DNA from 2 places in the Psychrobacter sp. NPDC078501 genome. Region 2 is predicted to be linked to the other one. Evidence: predicted binding sites of a transcription regulator. Region 2 holds the regulator's gene; the other holds the start of a gene.
The links. Region 2 encodes PhoB, which activates phosphate uptake and scavenging genes when phosphate is short. Its sites were predicted from a motif close to TGTCATNAANCTGTCATAA; they were not measured.
Positions count from the first base shown of each region.

Region 1 (6,841 bases), on a different contig from region 2:
CTTTGATCATAATAACCATATGAGTATATATCTAGAGAATTTGCTTCGGCTGTGCCGCCATTTTTTACGGACAGTGTACTCGTCCCTGCATTTTCAGAGGAAATACGCACATCTTCTTGAACTTTCAGGGATGAGCCTGAACCATCAACGTTAACACTAGTCTTGCTAGTTGTTGGTAGTTGATTATCTTGATTGTAGTAATTATATGAGTATATATTCAGAGAGTTTGCTTCGGCTGTGCCACCATTTTCTACAGTAAGTGTGGTTTCTGAACTTCCAGAACCAATCGAGAGCCAATCTTGTACCTTCAGGGATGAGTCTAAACCATCAATTTTGACACTGGTATCACCAGTTATTAATTGATTGTTTTCATCAAAATAGCTATATGAGGATATATCTAGATAGCCTGCTTCGACCGTACCACCATTTTCTACGGTAAGTGTGGTTGTTCCTGCATTTTGAGAGCGAATTCCTAGATAATCTTGAGCCTTCAGTAATGAACCTAGACCATTTACATTAATTTTAGTATCATTAGCTAGTTGTTGATCATTTAGGTAGTAGCCATTTGTATATATATCGTTAGCTTCTAAACGTCCTCCAGCTTCAATATCTATTAATGCATTGTTACTTATGAAGAACTGGTCAGTCTGTACTACTCCGTTGTCTTTAATTAGAAGACGTGAAGGTACCTCTTGATCACCACTCATCTGCATATGATAATAGTTATTCGTATCATCATTATTCTTCAGAATGGTGCCATCATTTTTTACGATATCGTCAACGATAGTATAGCCATTACCCACAATGTTTACTGCGCCATTGTCATAGGTGATGGCATGAGTCACACTGGCTATACTCAGTCCGAGCACGCTAAACAAAGCAGTTGATAATGCGCGTAAGGCAAAATTATTGTTTGAGGTAGAGGTTGATGATTTACCAGAAGATTTGCCACAAGTTTTGGCAAGTTCAGACACACACTGATAGACACCTAAAGAATGATTAAAGACAACACGATAAATATGATTCATACTTTTACCCTGAATGTTAACTAACGGAAATGTTAGGTTTTCTTACGGATATATTACTCGATATATAATAATTGTCTATTTTTATTTGTCTGGATACATATTATTTGTAGGTTTGTACTAGCTTTTTTATACTCTGTTTTTATCCGAAATAGATAATATCTCTCTCGCCCAAATAGTACCTACAAGGATTTATCTATATTTGAGTTCATTCTGAATAATGGTATAAAAGCATTGTCACTGAATGTCAGATTACAAAAAAGCCCTACTAGATAAGTGTGAAAATACTTAAATAGTAGGGCTTTTCTTATTTCAAAAGCATAGGTTATTAATCCTAAACCTCTTTATATAACTGGCGTCCTTCGTTGTTATATTTCTTAGTCATCTCGGCCATGCCTTGGCGAATTTCCTCAGCAGTAGCTTCACCAACTTGTCCGACAAGCTCTGTATCTACCTCTTTGATTAAGTGACCAGCATCGGTTAAGTCACCCGTTTGCGGCGTTACTTTTTGGTTGACAGCATCTTTATCTAGTCCTGCTGCATATTCACGCACGTTCTGAGTGATTTTCATTGAACAAAACTTAGGACCACACATGGAGCAAAAGTGTGCCGATTTGTGAGCGTCTTTTGGCAACGTCTCATCATGATATTCGCGTGCAGTATCAGGATCGAGCGCTAGATTGAACTGATCATCCCAGCGGAATTCGAAACGTGCTTTAGACAGTGCATTGTCACGTGCCTGTGCTCCTGGATGACCTTTAGCAAGGTCAGCAGCGTGTGCAGCGATTTTATAAGTAATAATGCCGTCTTTGACGTCTTTTTTATTTGGCAAGCCTAAGTGTTCTTTTGGCGTGACATAGCATAGCATCGCTGTACCAAACCAACCAATCATCGCAGCTCCGATGGCGCTAGTGATGTGGTCATAACCTGGGGCGATGTCTGTCGTTAATGGCCCTAAAGTATAGAAAGGCGCGTCAGCACATAGCTCAAGCTGCAAGTCCATGTTTTCTTTAATGCGGTTCATCGCGACGTGTCCAGGGCCTTCGATCATTACCTGTACATCGTGCTCCCATGCTACTTTTGTTAATTCACCAAGCGTACGTAGCTCGCCAAACTGCGCTTCATCATTGGCATCTTGCAAGCAACCAGGGCGTAGGCCATCACCTAGACTAAATGCCACATCGTACTGTTTCATAATCTCACAGATGTCTTCAAAATGCGTGTATAAAAAGCTTTCTTTGTGATGGGCTAGACACCACTGCGCCATAATAGAGCCGCCGCGTGAGACGATACCTGTCAGACGTTTTGCGGTGAGCGGTACATAGCGTAATAGTACGCCGGCGTGAATAGTAAAGTAATCGACGCCTTGCTCTGCTTGCTCAATCAACGTATCACGGAATATCTCCCATGTTAGGTCTTCTGCGACGCCATCGACTTTTTCTAATGCTTGATAAATCGGTACCGTACCAATCGGCACAGGAGAGTTACGGATTAGCCATTCACGGGTTTCATGGATGTGATTACCCGTTGATAAATCCATAATAGTATCCGCACCCCAACGTGTTGCCCACGTCATTTTGGATACTTCTTCATCGATAGATGAACCTAACGCTGAGTTACCGATATTGGCATTGATTTTCACCAAGAAATTGCGCCCGATGATCATTGGCTCAGATTCAGGGTGGTTGATGTTGTTTGGGATAATTGCGCGTCCAGCCGCCACTTCATCACGAACAAACTCAGGGGTAATGATTTGAGGAGTATTGGCACCGAAGCTTTCGCCATCGTGTTGACGCATATCGGTCAGTTCATGCTGCTTTTGCGTTTCGCGTATGGCGATATATTCCATTTCAGGAGTGATGATGCCACGGCGCGCATAGTACATTTGCGTGACGTTCTGTCCTGCTTTGGCGCAACGCGGTTTATCAATATGAGCAAATCTAAGATTGGCAGTGCTGATATCGCGGGCACGCGCTTGTCCGTATGAGCTAGATAGGCCGCTTAATTGCTCGGTATCACCGCGTTCTGCGATCCAGTTCTCACGCAGTTTTGGCAATCCACGTGTGAGGTCGATATCGACATTAGGATCGGTATATACACCTGAGGTGTCATACACATAAAACGGTGGATTATGCTCACCGTCTTTATCTCCAGTGCCACCAACAGGCGTATCAGCCAAGCTGATTTCACGCATCGGTACTTGGATGTCAGGTCTTGAGCCTTCGATATAGACTTTTCGTGAAGCAGGTAAGATACGGTGCAAATCGCGCGCATCTTCTTCGAAACGGGCATCGCTTGCGGCACGGTGAGCAGGGGTTTTTAACGCATCTGCTTTTTTATCTGCTTTGACGTTAGTCGTGTCAGCAGCATTTGAAGCAAGCGTTGAGTTGTCGGCTGGGTTATGCGTTTGGGCTTTCGGTGCAATTGAGGTGGTGTCTGCAGTAGTCATATGCTGTCCTAGCGTGTTGGTTTTTGAATAAAATCAACACCGCCAGTATCTGCGGGGGTAGGCATCCATCATCTAGACAAGTTTATATCATGAACCCACAACTTCGACCAAAAATATCGTCGCGCATGGTGGTCATCAAATATTGGACGCAGCTTTATATCCTCTCTTCTTATCTGGCTATGCATCACGCATATTAAGACAGTAGTGACGATAAAAATGTATTTCTACGCGCCCTTTGTCATAAATAACAAAGTGCTTAAGACTTCCCTGCGTCGGTACTAACCGCATCAGGTTCGGCGGGTGATCTCTCAGCGAATGTATCAAGGCGACTACTTTAATAAAGCAAGTTTAATAAAGTGAGCCAAAAATACACCGCACCCCGAGTCTGTCAGTGTTGTAAATCAGCCTTCATACTAACAAAATTCTGTACCAACGGCTAATAGTATTTGGATACAGATATTCTGTGTCACACATACTATTCAATATCTACGTGAATAATTTTTTGAATGTTGATAGATGAGCATGCTTAGTATTACTAAGTTGTAGACAAATTATTCAAATATTATGTAAAGCGAATGAAGGATTCTAGAAGTTGTCATTAAACTGTCATAAAGATTTGGCAAGATAACACGCATATCACAAGCAATGCTTTTTTATACCGTTGTTAAACTTCAGGAGTCCTACATGCGTTATTCGTTATTAGCAGTGGCCGTCAGTTGTACATTAATGCTTACGGCGTGTAATAAGTCAACAGATACGGCGGAGCCAACTGCTGATACTAGCAGTAGCGCTGTGACAACAGCTGAAACAACCTCTCAGACAGCATCTTCTGCTACGTCAGATTTTAAATCTGCTGAAAATATCGCTATGAATATCACAGGTGCAGGTGCGTCGTTCCCGCAGCCTATCTATGCGAAATGGTCATATGACTACAATGCTGCGACCGGCGGCCAAGTCAACTATCAGTCGATTGGCTCATCTGGTGGTATCAAACAAATCCAGTCAAAAACAGTAGACTTTGGTGCTTCTGATGCACCGATGACGCCTGAAGAGTTAGATGAAGCAGGTTTGATTCAGTTCCCAACAGTCATCGGTGGTGTTGTACCAATCGTCAACATCGACGGTGTTGAGCCTGGTGCACTGAAGCTAGACGGCACAACGTTGGCTGATATCTATTTGGGTAAAATCAGTAACTGGAATGACCCTGCGATTAAGGCGATGAACCCAGATTTGACCTTACCAGATGCCGCAATCACAACAGTATTCCGCTCAGACGGTTCAGGTACGACGTTTAACTTTACTGACTATCTTGCCAAGGTTTCACCAGACTGGAAAGACACCGTTGGCGTTGATAAAACTGTCAAGTGGCCGACCTCTGCTACTGGTGCAGGTGGTAAAGGTAACGAAGGCGTTTCAAGCTACGTAAACCGCATGAAAAACTCTATCGGTTATGTTGAGTATGCTTATGCTAAGCAAAATAAGATGTCACATACTGCGCTGAAAAACGCAGCTGGTAACATCGTACAGCCATCTGCTGAGACGTTTGCTGCAGCAGGTGATATCGATTGGTCACAACAAGAAGGCTTTTATAAAGTCATCACTAACTCTGAAACTGACCAAGCATGGCCTATCGCTGCTGCGACCTTTATCTTGGTACATAAGCAACCAGAAAATCCTCAGCAAGTCGCTGGCGTGTTGAACTTCTTTGACTGGGCTTATACCCAAGGTGATGACAGCGCCATGGAACTAGACTACGTACCATTCTCTGACACGGCAGTGGCCTTGTTCAAAGAGAAGTGGAACGAAGTAAAAGGTAGCGATGGACAGCCTGTCTACAAGCCAGCTCAGTAATTTGTTTCTGCTAAATACGATCTAGCAACTGACAAGTTATCCTCTCGAATAACTATTCTCCGGTAGTTGTTTGAGGGGTTTTAACACAGCAAATTTGATGAATACATCTCGATAGATATAGTTACTCATACCATTTAAGTTTGTTGTGTTAAGACCTGATATACATCTTTTTAATATTTCGACTCATTCCATTCAATGCTGAGACACTTATGACAGACTTAAGGTCCCAACTGGCTAAACAAAAACGTTACGACGCTTTATTTGTGAATTCTACTAAAGCGTTTGCCATACTCGTCCTCCTATCTTTAGGGGGTATTTTGGTGTCTCTAATTGTTGGAGCATGGCCGAGTATTCAAGAGTTTGGTTTGGGATTTTATACCAGCAATAACTGGGATACAGTCGCCAATGAATACGGTGCATTAGCGCCTATTTACGGCACCTTAGTCACTTCATTTATCGCCATTGTTATCGCGGTTCCAGTCAGTTTCGGTATTGCGATATTTTTAACCGAGATGTGCCCTAAGTTCCTCAAAAAACCACTTGGTATCGCCATTGAGTTGTTGGCTGGTATCCCATCTATCATTTATGGTATGTGGGGATTGTTCGTATTTGCGCCATTTTTTGGTGATCACATTCAGCCATGGTTCATTGAGCACGTCGGCCCTTTGCCTATTATCGGTAAACTGTTTGTAGGTGCGCCTATGGGACTGGGTATGTTTACCGCCTCCCTAGTACTTGCCATTATGATCATACCGTTCATCGCTGCCACCATGCGTGATGTCTTTTCTGTTGTACCAGACTTACTGAAAGAGTCAGCATATGGTATGGGCGCGACGACTTGGGAAGTCATGTTCAAAATTATCCTGCCTTATACTAAAGCTGGTGTCGTTGGTGGTGTGATTTTGGGTCTTGGTCGAGCATTGGGTGAGACGATGGCAGTTACCTTTTTGATTGGTAATGCGTTTAATATCAGTCCAAGCCTATTCACTTCTGGCGTGACGATTACCTCGGCCTTGGCCAATGAGTTTGCTGAAGCGTCTAGTGAGCTACATCTTGCGTCTTTACTACATCTAGGCTTAATCTTATTTGTCATCACCTTCATTGTCCTGTCTTTAGCAAAACTGATGCTCATGCGCATGGATCACAAAGCAGGTAACCGATAAGTCTGTTACCGATTTATTGAACCTTGATAGATATTGATAAAAGATATGGGAAATAAATATTATGCCTGCTAACAATGCGATCAATGCACCACTACCTACTAAGCCAAACGGCGCTACCCGCTACAATCAAAGCCTTTATAACAAGCGTCGTTTGACCAACAAGTTAGGTCTAGGCTTTGCCATGTCAGCAATGGTTTTTGGCCTGTTTTGGTTGTCATGGATTTTGGTGACTTTGTTTGTTGAAGGCTTCCAAGGCATGGTGCAGCTACCAATCTTTACCGCCGATACGCCGCCACCGATGAGTGCAGGCGGTTTACGCAATGCTATCGTTGGTTCGGTCATGTTAGCGTTTT
Region 1 is NZ_JBJDOS010000003.1:396,419-403,259, reverse strand. It holds gene ACI2IW_RS07470 (autotransporter domain-containing protein) at 1-1,028, opposite strand, end outside; gene thiC (phosphomethylpyrimidine synthase ThiC) at 1,360-3,474, opposite strand; TPP riboswitch at 3,722-3,866, opposite strand; gene pstS (phosphate ABC transporter substrate-binding protein PstS) at 4,159-5,325, shown strand; gene pstC (phosphate ABC transporter permease subunit PstC) at 5,535-6,488, shown strand; gene pstA (phosphate ABC transporter permease PstA) at 6,550-6,841, shown strand, end outside.
Region 1: a site for PhoB is predicted at 4,068-4,086, ahead of pstS (phosphate ABC transporter substrate-binding protein PstS). Genes of this name have one in related genera too.

Region 2 (6,841 bases):
TCTCTGACCCATACAGCCCATCATACGTATCTATATGCAAATGAATGATATGTTTGTACGCTTGGTTGTAGGCCTGTGCATCGTCATAGATATTGGTCAGTAGCTTAGTCATATCTATATAATGCAGCTCGTGTGACTCTTCGATTTCAATCTTAGAGAGTAGCAGTAAGTCGTTCACGATTCTGTTCATACGGGCTGTTTGCTGCGTCATCAGCTCAAAACCGCGACGCCATTGCGGCGGCATATCTGGCTGATCGGAGAAATTTTCCAGATAGCCCATCATCACAGTTAACGGTGTTCTAAGCTCATGCGAGACATTCGCCACAAAATCCTGACGCATTTGCTCTAAGTGCCGCAGGCGAGTCACGTCATATACAAACAGCAATTTTTCATCGCCAAAAGGGGTCAATTCGCACTTTAAGTAGCGACTAGGATCTCGCCATGATTCTATATGGACGCCATCGTTAGGTATCGTTGTACCTTCATAGTACTGGCGGAACTCAGGTACAGTAATAAAGTCAAAAATGTTCTGACCTTTATCTTCTGGCTGTAGCAGCAATAAGTCTTGTGCCGCCTGATTCCACCATTCTAGACCATCATTGTTGTTGAGCAAAATCACTGCATCGCGCAGGGCTCGTAGTGCACTGCCGATTTTTTTGAGTTGCTCTGCTGTACTTTGAGTAGATATTTGCTCTAGTAGAGCTGATTGCTCACGTTGTGCTGGCGCTATCTTGTCCATTTTTTATCCTTACCACTATCCGCGGCCTTTATATCGCTGCGGCATTATTTGTACAAGATTAACTTGGCTCAATCAGGCTAGAAAAACGGTAGCCTGTTCCACGTACCGTCTGTATCAATGTATCACAGTCATAAGGTCGCAGTAATTTACGTAGACGTTTGATATGCACATCGATGGTTCGGTCTTCGATATATACATTGCCGCCCCATACCTGATCGAGCAGCTGCGTTCGTGTATAGGCGCGCTCAGGGTGACTCATAAAAAATGCTAATAGGCGATACTCTGTGGGCCCAACATCAACGATTTTACCTGCAGCTGTCACGCGCTGACTCTTAGTATCTAGACTTAACTGTCCAATTTCGATAGGTTTATCGCTACTCATAGCACTACTGCGGCGTAGTACGGCTTTGATTCTGGAGATCAATTCACGAGTCGAAAAAGGCTTGGTCATATAATCATCTGCACCTGCATCAAGACCATGCACCTTACTGTCCTCTTCACTTTTTGCCGTTAGCATAATGACTGGTATTTCAGAGAGCAGCTCATCATTTTTTAGCATGCGACAAAAATCCACACCGCTCTTGTCACCCGGCAACATCCAGTCTAACAGTATCAGTGATGGTCTATGATCGACCACCTGCTGATGCGCCTCTGATACGTCAGCCGCTTGTAAGCTATCAAACCCAGCCATCTCTAGCGTCATGACAACCATTTCACGAATCGCAGGCTCATCTTCAACAATCAAAATTTGCTCATTATACATAGGACATTCTCGGTGTTAGAGGACAAAATCTAGCATGTAAAAAGGCGATATATACTCACCAGTCTCTACCTATTAAACGGATTAATTATGACAGCTTGATGACACTCTAAAATCAGATTTCTAGTAAAAAATTGAGCGGCCCATCATTGACGCTCGACACTTGCATATCAGCACCAAACTGACCAGTTGCCACGTTCGGGTGCTTAGTTTTGGCATAGTCGACCAGTTGTTCAAATAATGCTTGTGCCGCAGCTGGTGCCATCGCACCACCAAAGTCTGGTCGGCGACCTTTGTCTGTTTTTGCCATCAAGGTAAATTGTGAAACTAATAATAGCCCACCAGCAACCTGCTGAACGTTTTTATCCAGTTTACCAAATTTGGCCGGATCATCGTCATTTTCAAAAATGCGATAGGTCAATATTTTGTCAATCATACGCTGGGCAGCGGCGAAATCGTCTTCATGCCCTAAGCCAATATATGCCAACACCCCATGTTCAATCTCGCCAATACACTGCTGATCGACGACCACACTAGCGTGCTTCACCCGTTGTATGAGTGCTTTCATTTACTAATTCCTTAACAGATTATGGCCATACAATAATATGCTGTCCATGATAAAATACCGTCATTAACTTAACTATTATTAGGGCGTGTTTGATATTCACAAATAGGCACTGCGGATCGCTAAAGCTGTTCCAGACAAGGCGTAAAACGACGATAATGCTCATGCCTTATCTAGATTTACAACGTAGTATGGCGCAATTTTAGCCACTGTCAGTGCCATGGTCGAATTTCCAACACGCCCCTATTACATTACACCTTATTTTGGTAGCCTTATTATGAATGTATTTACCACCTTACAACAGCTTGTGCCACAGCAAAAGCTCAGTAAAGTCGCTGGACGTTTGGCCGCCAGTAGACATCCCTATGTCAAACGCACCTTTATTCGTAGCTTTGCCAAAGCTTATAATATCAGCTTAGATGAGTACGAACGCCAAAGCCTCAACGCCTATGAGAGTTTTAATGACTTTTTTACCCGTGAGTTAAAAGAAGACGCTCGTACTATCGACGCCACGCCAAACGGTATCGTGAGTCCTGCAGACGGTATTATCTCTCAGCTAGGACAAATCGAAGACCATAAACTACTACAAGCCAAAGGGCGTCACTATGATATCGGCCAACTGCTTGCTGATAGTGAAGATGGCGGTTATTTCGCTGATGGCAGTTTTGCGACTATCTACTTAGCACCTAGTAATTATCATCGTGTACATATGCCATTTACTGGCACATTAACCAAGACTCGCTATGTACCTGGCACCCTGTTTTCGGTCAACAATACTACGGCGGCTAACGTGCCAGACTTGTTTGCGCGTAATGAGCGTCTGGTCTGTATGTTTGATACCAAGTACGGCAAAGCAGCTGTCGTGATGGTTGGTGCTATGATCGTCGCTGGTATTGAAACCGTCGCGACAGGCAAAATTACCCGCACGGATGATATACAGGAAGCGGATCACGATATGCAGTTTGCAGCAGGCGAAGAGCTTGGACGCTTTTATTTGGGCTCAACGGCTATCGTAGTATTACCAAAAGCAGCAAAGGCTGACTGGCTAGATAGTATGCAAGCCAACAGCGTCGTGCAAATGGGTCAATTGCTAGGAATGGTAAACGCTCAATAGCACGCCTGTATAAGAGTACTGAAAATATCAGCCCAGTTAAGCGTAAATCATCATGCTTAATTGGGCTTTTTCATACCTGCTATATGTGTAGATTTACGCGTCAATCAGCCAGCCTTGCTGAGTTGCATATGCAATATTACGTGAGAGCCAATCATGAATAGGAGGAAAGCTGTCTTTGATAAATGCATGAGCCCCCGCCACCTGCGAGCGCGTAACACCAAGCTCAATCCACGTTTTACCGTTGGTATTTAGATTGAGTAAAAACGGCAATAAGCGATCGACCACTCTGAGTAACTGGCTCTCTTTGCTACTTCCTGTTTCTTGCGCTTCCCAAACCTCACCCAAATCACTAATGCCATTGCCTCGCTCACGTTGCAATCTAGCAATGCCTGCACGCTCTTCGACGTGTGCATCAGTACGCGTATCAGCATACAAAAAAGTATCGCCCGCATCAATCTCACCCAAATCATGAACCAGTGCCATCTTCAGCAACTTTTCATGATTGACATCTAACGCAAATAATTCAGCAATTGACCAACAGGCCATCGCTAAATGCCAAGAATGTTCGGCAGAGTTTTCTTTACGAGTGGTCTGTGTCACATAGCTGCGGCGGTTCACGCGTTTGAGCGCATCTAACTCCAACAAGAAATGAGTGACATCGTCAATGTCGATATGTGAAGTAGATTCGGAATGAGTGAGTGATATAGAGCTGGCTTGCGACATTATTTTTTCTCTGGTTTTCTCTAGTTATTGGTTTTCAATGTTGATAAGTTCTAGCGATTTTAAGTTTCATTGCTCAAGGTATTATAGTTAGTTTGATATCTAGCAATGGTCAAAAGACTATCATAGTTATCAAAAAAATAGCGCTTATTTTACCAAGCGCTATCTATTATAAATTAGAAGATAAATGGTTAAATTGAGTCCCTATTTATCCAAGTCTTTAAGCACCTAAACCTTAACCACCTACTTGATCAAATTAATAATGGTTTTAAATGCAGGATCTTCGCTGCTACGGCACAGTTCAAATAAGATTGATTCGACAGTGCTAATTACACCGCCCGCACGGCGAATACGGCGAATTGCTTGCTTTTTATCATAAGGAAAACGAGAACCCACCGCATCCCCAATAATGACAGGCTGCATACCATTGTCCAATAAATCTAGTGCTGTCTGCATAATACAAACATGAGCTTCAGCACCAAAAAGCAATACGGTACTACGGTTTTGCTGCGCTAAATGGTGCCATGAATCATTGTTGTCGCAGGCACTAAAGGTAACCTTTTCAAAGCTCTTGGCATTGTCTCCTTCGAGTACGGCGCGCAGCTCTGGTAAGGTATCGCCCAATCCTTTTTTATATTGTTCATTGAGCATGACTGGAATATTGAGCGCTTGCAACCCTTTGATCAAGGTAACGGTTTTTTTGACGATATTTTCGTGATCGTAGATATGCGGCGTTAAGCGCTCTTGCACATCAACAATCATTGCTTGGGTATTCTCACGAGCGATTCGATAAGTGCGATCATTAATCATAGTAGACATAGTACACTCCTTGTACGGCTGACAGTTGCAACTAAAAACTATTTTAGAATTATCATAAACAGTGCCATGGTTCATCTTTCTCTTATTTAGTCATAGTTTCGTGAATGCGTCAATGGAGATAATTTTTAATCGCCGTAATACTGTGTTTTTCGACTCTATGATTTACTAACTGGCTAACTATTAATTTGAACATAAAAAAACCTCCAGCCGTTATGACTAGAGGTTTTTTATTAGCGAGTAGCTACTTATTGAGTGTTCAAATAATCTTGTTTATATAAATAAGATTAAACACGCTCAATAATAGTAGCGATACCTTGGCCAAGACCAATACACATTGTCGCTAGACCGATTTCAGTATCTGACTGCTCCATCGCGTTTAGCAATGTCACTGTGATACGAGCACCTGAACATCCTAGTGGATGACCTAGAGCAATGGCACCACCGTTGATGTTAACGATGTCTTGCTTATCAGATAGGTTTAGACCTTTTAATACTGATAGACCTTGAGCAGCAAATGCTTCGTTTAGCTCGATGGTTTGCATGTCATCGATGCTCATGCCAGCACGCTTCAATGCTTTTTGTGTAGCAGGTACAGGACCATAACCCATGATAGCAGCATCACAACCAGCAACAGCCATACTACGGATACGGGCACGTGGCTTTAGACCTAGATCTTTGGCTTTTTGTGCGCTCATTACTAGCATCGCTGACGCACCGTCAGATAATGCAGATGAGGTTGCCGCTGTTACTGTACCGCCTTTTGGATCAAACGCTGGACGTAGCTTTTGCATTTGCTCCATCGTTGCATCTGGACGAATCACTTCATCAACCGTACATAGTTGCAGACGACCAGCAGCATCATGACCTTCGATACCGATGATTTCATTGTCAAAACGACCTTCAGTGGTTGCAGCCCATGCACGGCGATGTGATTCAAGACCAAACGCGTCTTGCTCTTCGCGCGTGATATTGTTCATACGACCTAGCATTTCAGCAGTCAAGCCCATCATGTTTGACGCTTTTGCATAATGCTTAGAAGCAGCAGGGTTTAAATCAACACCGTGCATCATGCCGACGTGACCCATGTGCTCAACACCACCGATGATGAATACATCACCTTGGTTGGTCATGATTTGTGCAGCAGCAGTATGTAGCGCCTGCATAGAAGAACCACATAGACGGTTAACCGTTTGGCCACCAGCAGTCTTTGGGATATCAGCTAGCAAACCGATGTTACGACCGATGTTCAAGCCTTGCTCTAGCGTCTGGTTTACACAGCCCCAGATAATGTCTTCGATATCATTGGTGTCAAAGTCATTACGCTCTACTAGCGCACGTACTAGTTCCGCTGACATGCTGTCAGCACGTACATGACGGAACATACCGTTTTTGGTTTTGCCCATTGCCGAGCGTACGCCATCTACGATGACCACATCTTTTGGACTTAAAGTTGTCATACCATATTCCTTTTCAATTTTTATTGTCAGTGTAGTCAGCCCAATTTACGACTATTACCTTGTTAATCTTGCTCAAAGTACAATAGGTACATTTGCGCTTGATTTCCTCGTACTAGCATTAAACTGAACCAACTATAATCGTACGTTCGCTATTGGAGACGATTCATGTCTCAATTGCTTTCATGCAAAATAGCAAACGTACTGCACTTCATCCTAGTAATGACTGACTATTACGCTGTTGCGTAAAAAGTCTCGCCTGCGGCTGCCATGTCGCGAATCTTTTGTGGCGCTTCATAAGCTTTGCCAAGATGTGCGTATTTTTCACATAGTGCCAAGTAGTTATCTAGACCCATTTGGTCGACATAACGGCAAGGGCCACCACGGAATGGAGGGAAACCTACACCCATGATCATCGCCATATCGGCCTCGCTTGGCGTGCTCACGATGTTGTCTTCTAGGCAGCGAACGGTTTCGTTGCAGAAGGCAATCATAGTGCGATCAATGATTGCTTGATCGTCAAACGTTTGCTTTTCGCTATCGGTCGTGTCTTTTAGCAGCTCGTAAGTGGCTTCGTCAGCAACTTTCTTTGGCTTGCCGCGCTTGTCCATTTCGTACTTATAGAAACCGATACCGTTTTTCTGACCCAGACGCTCATTGTCATATAGAT
Region 2 is NZ_JBJDOS010000008.1:37,145-43,985, forward strand. It holds gene phoR (phosphate regulon sensor histidine kinase PhoR) at 1-739, opposite strand, end outside; gene phoB (phosphate regulon transcriptional regulator PhoB) at 798-1,502, opposite strand; gene dtd (D-aminoacyl-tRNA deacylase) at 1,615-2,067, opposite strand; gene asd (archaetidylserine decarboxylase) at 2,342-3,178, shown strand; gene ACI2IW_RS11840 (HD family hydrolase) at 3,272-3,901, opposite strand; gene ACI2IW_RS11845 (isochorismatase family protein) at 4,142-4,717, opposite strand; gene fadA (acetyl-CoA C-acyltransferase FadA) at 5,002-6,174, opposite strand; gene fadB (fatty acid oxidation complex subunit alpha FadB) at 6,405-6,841, opposite strand, start outside.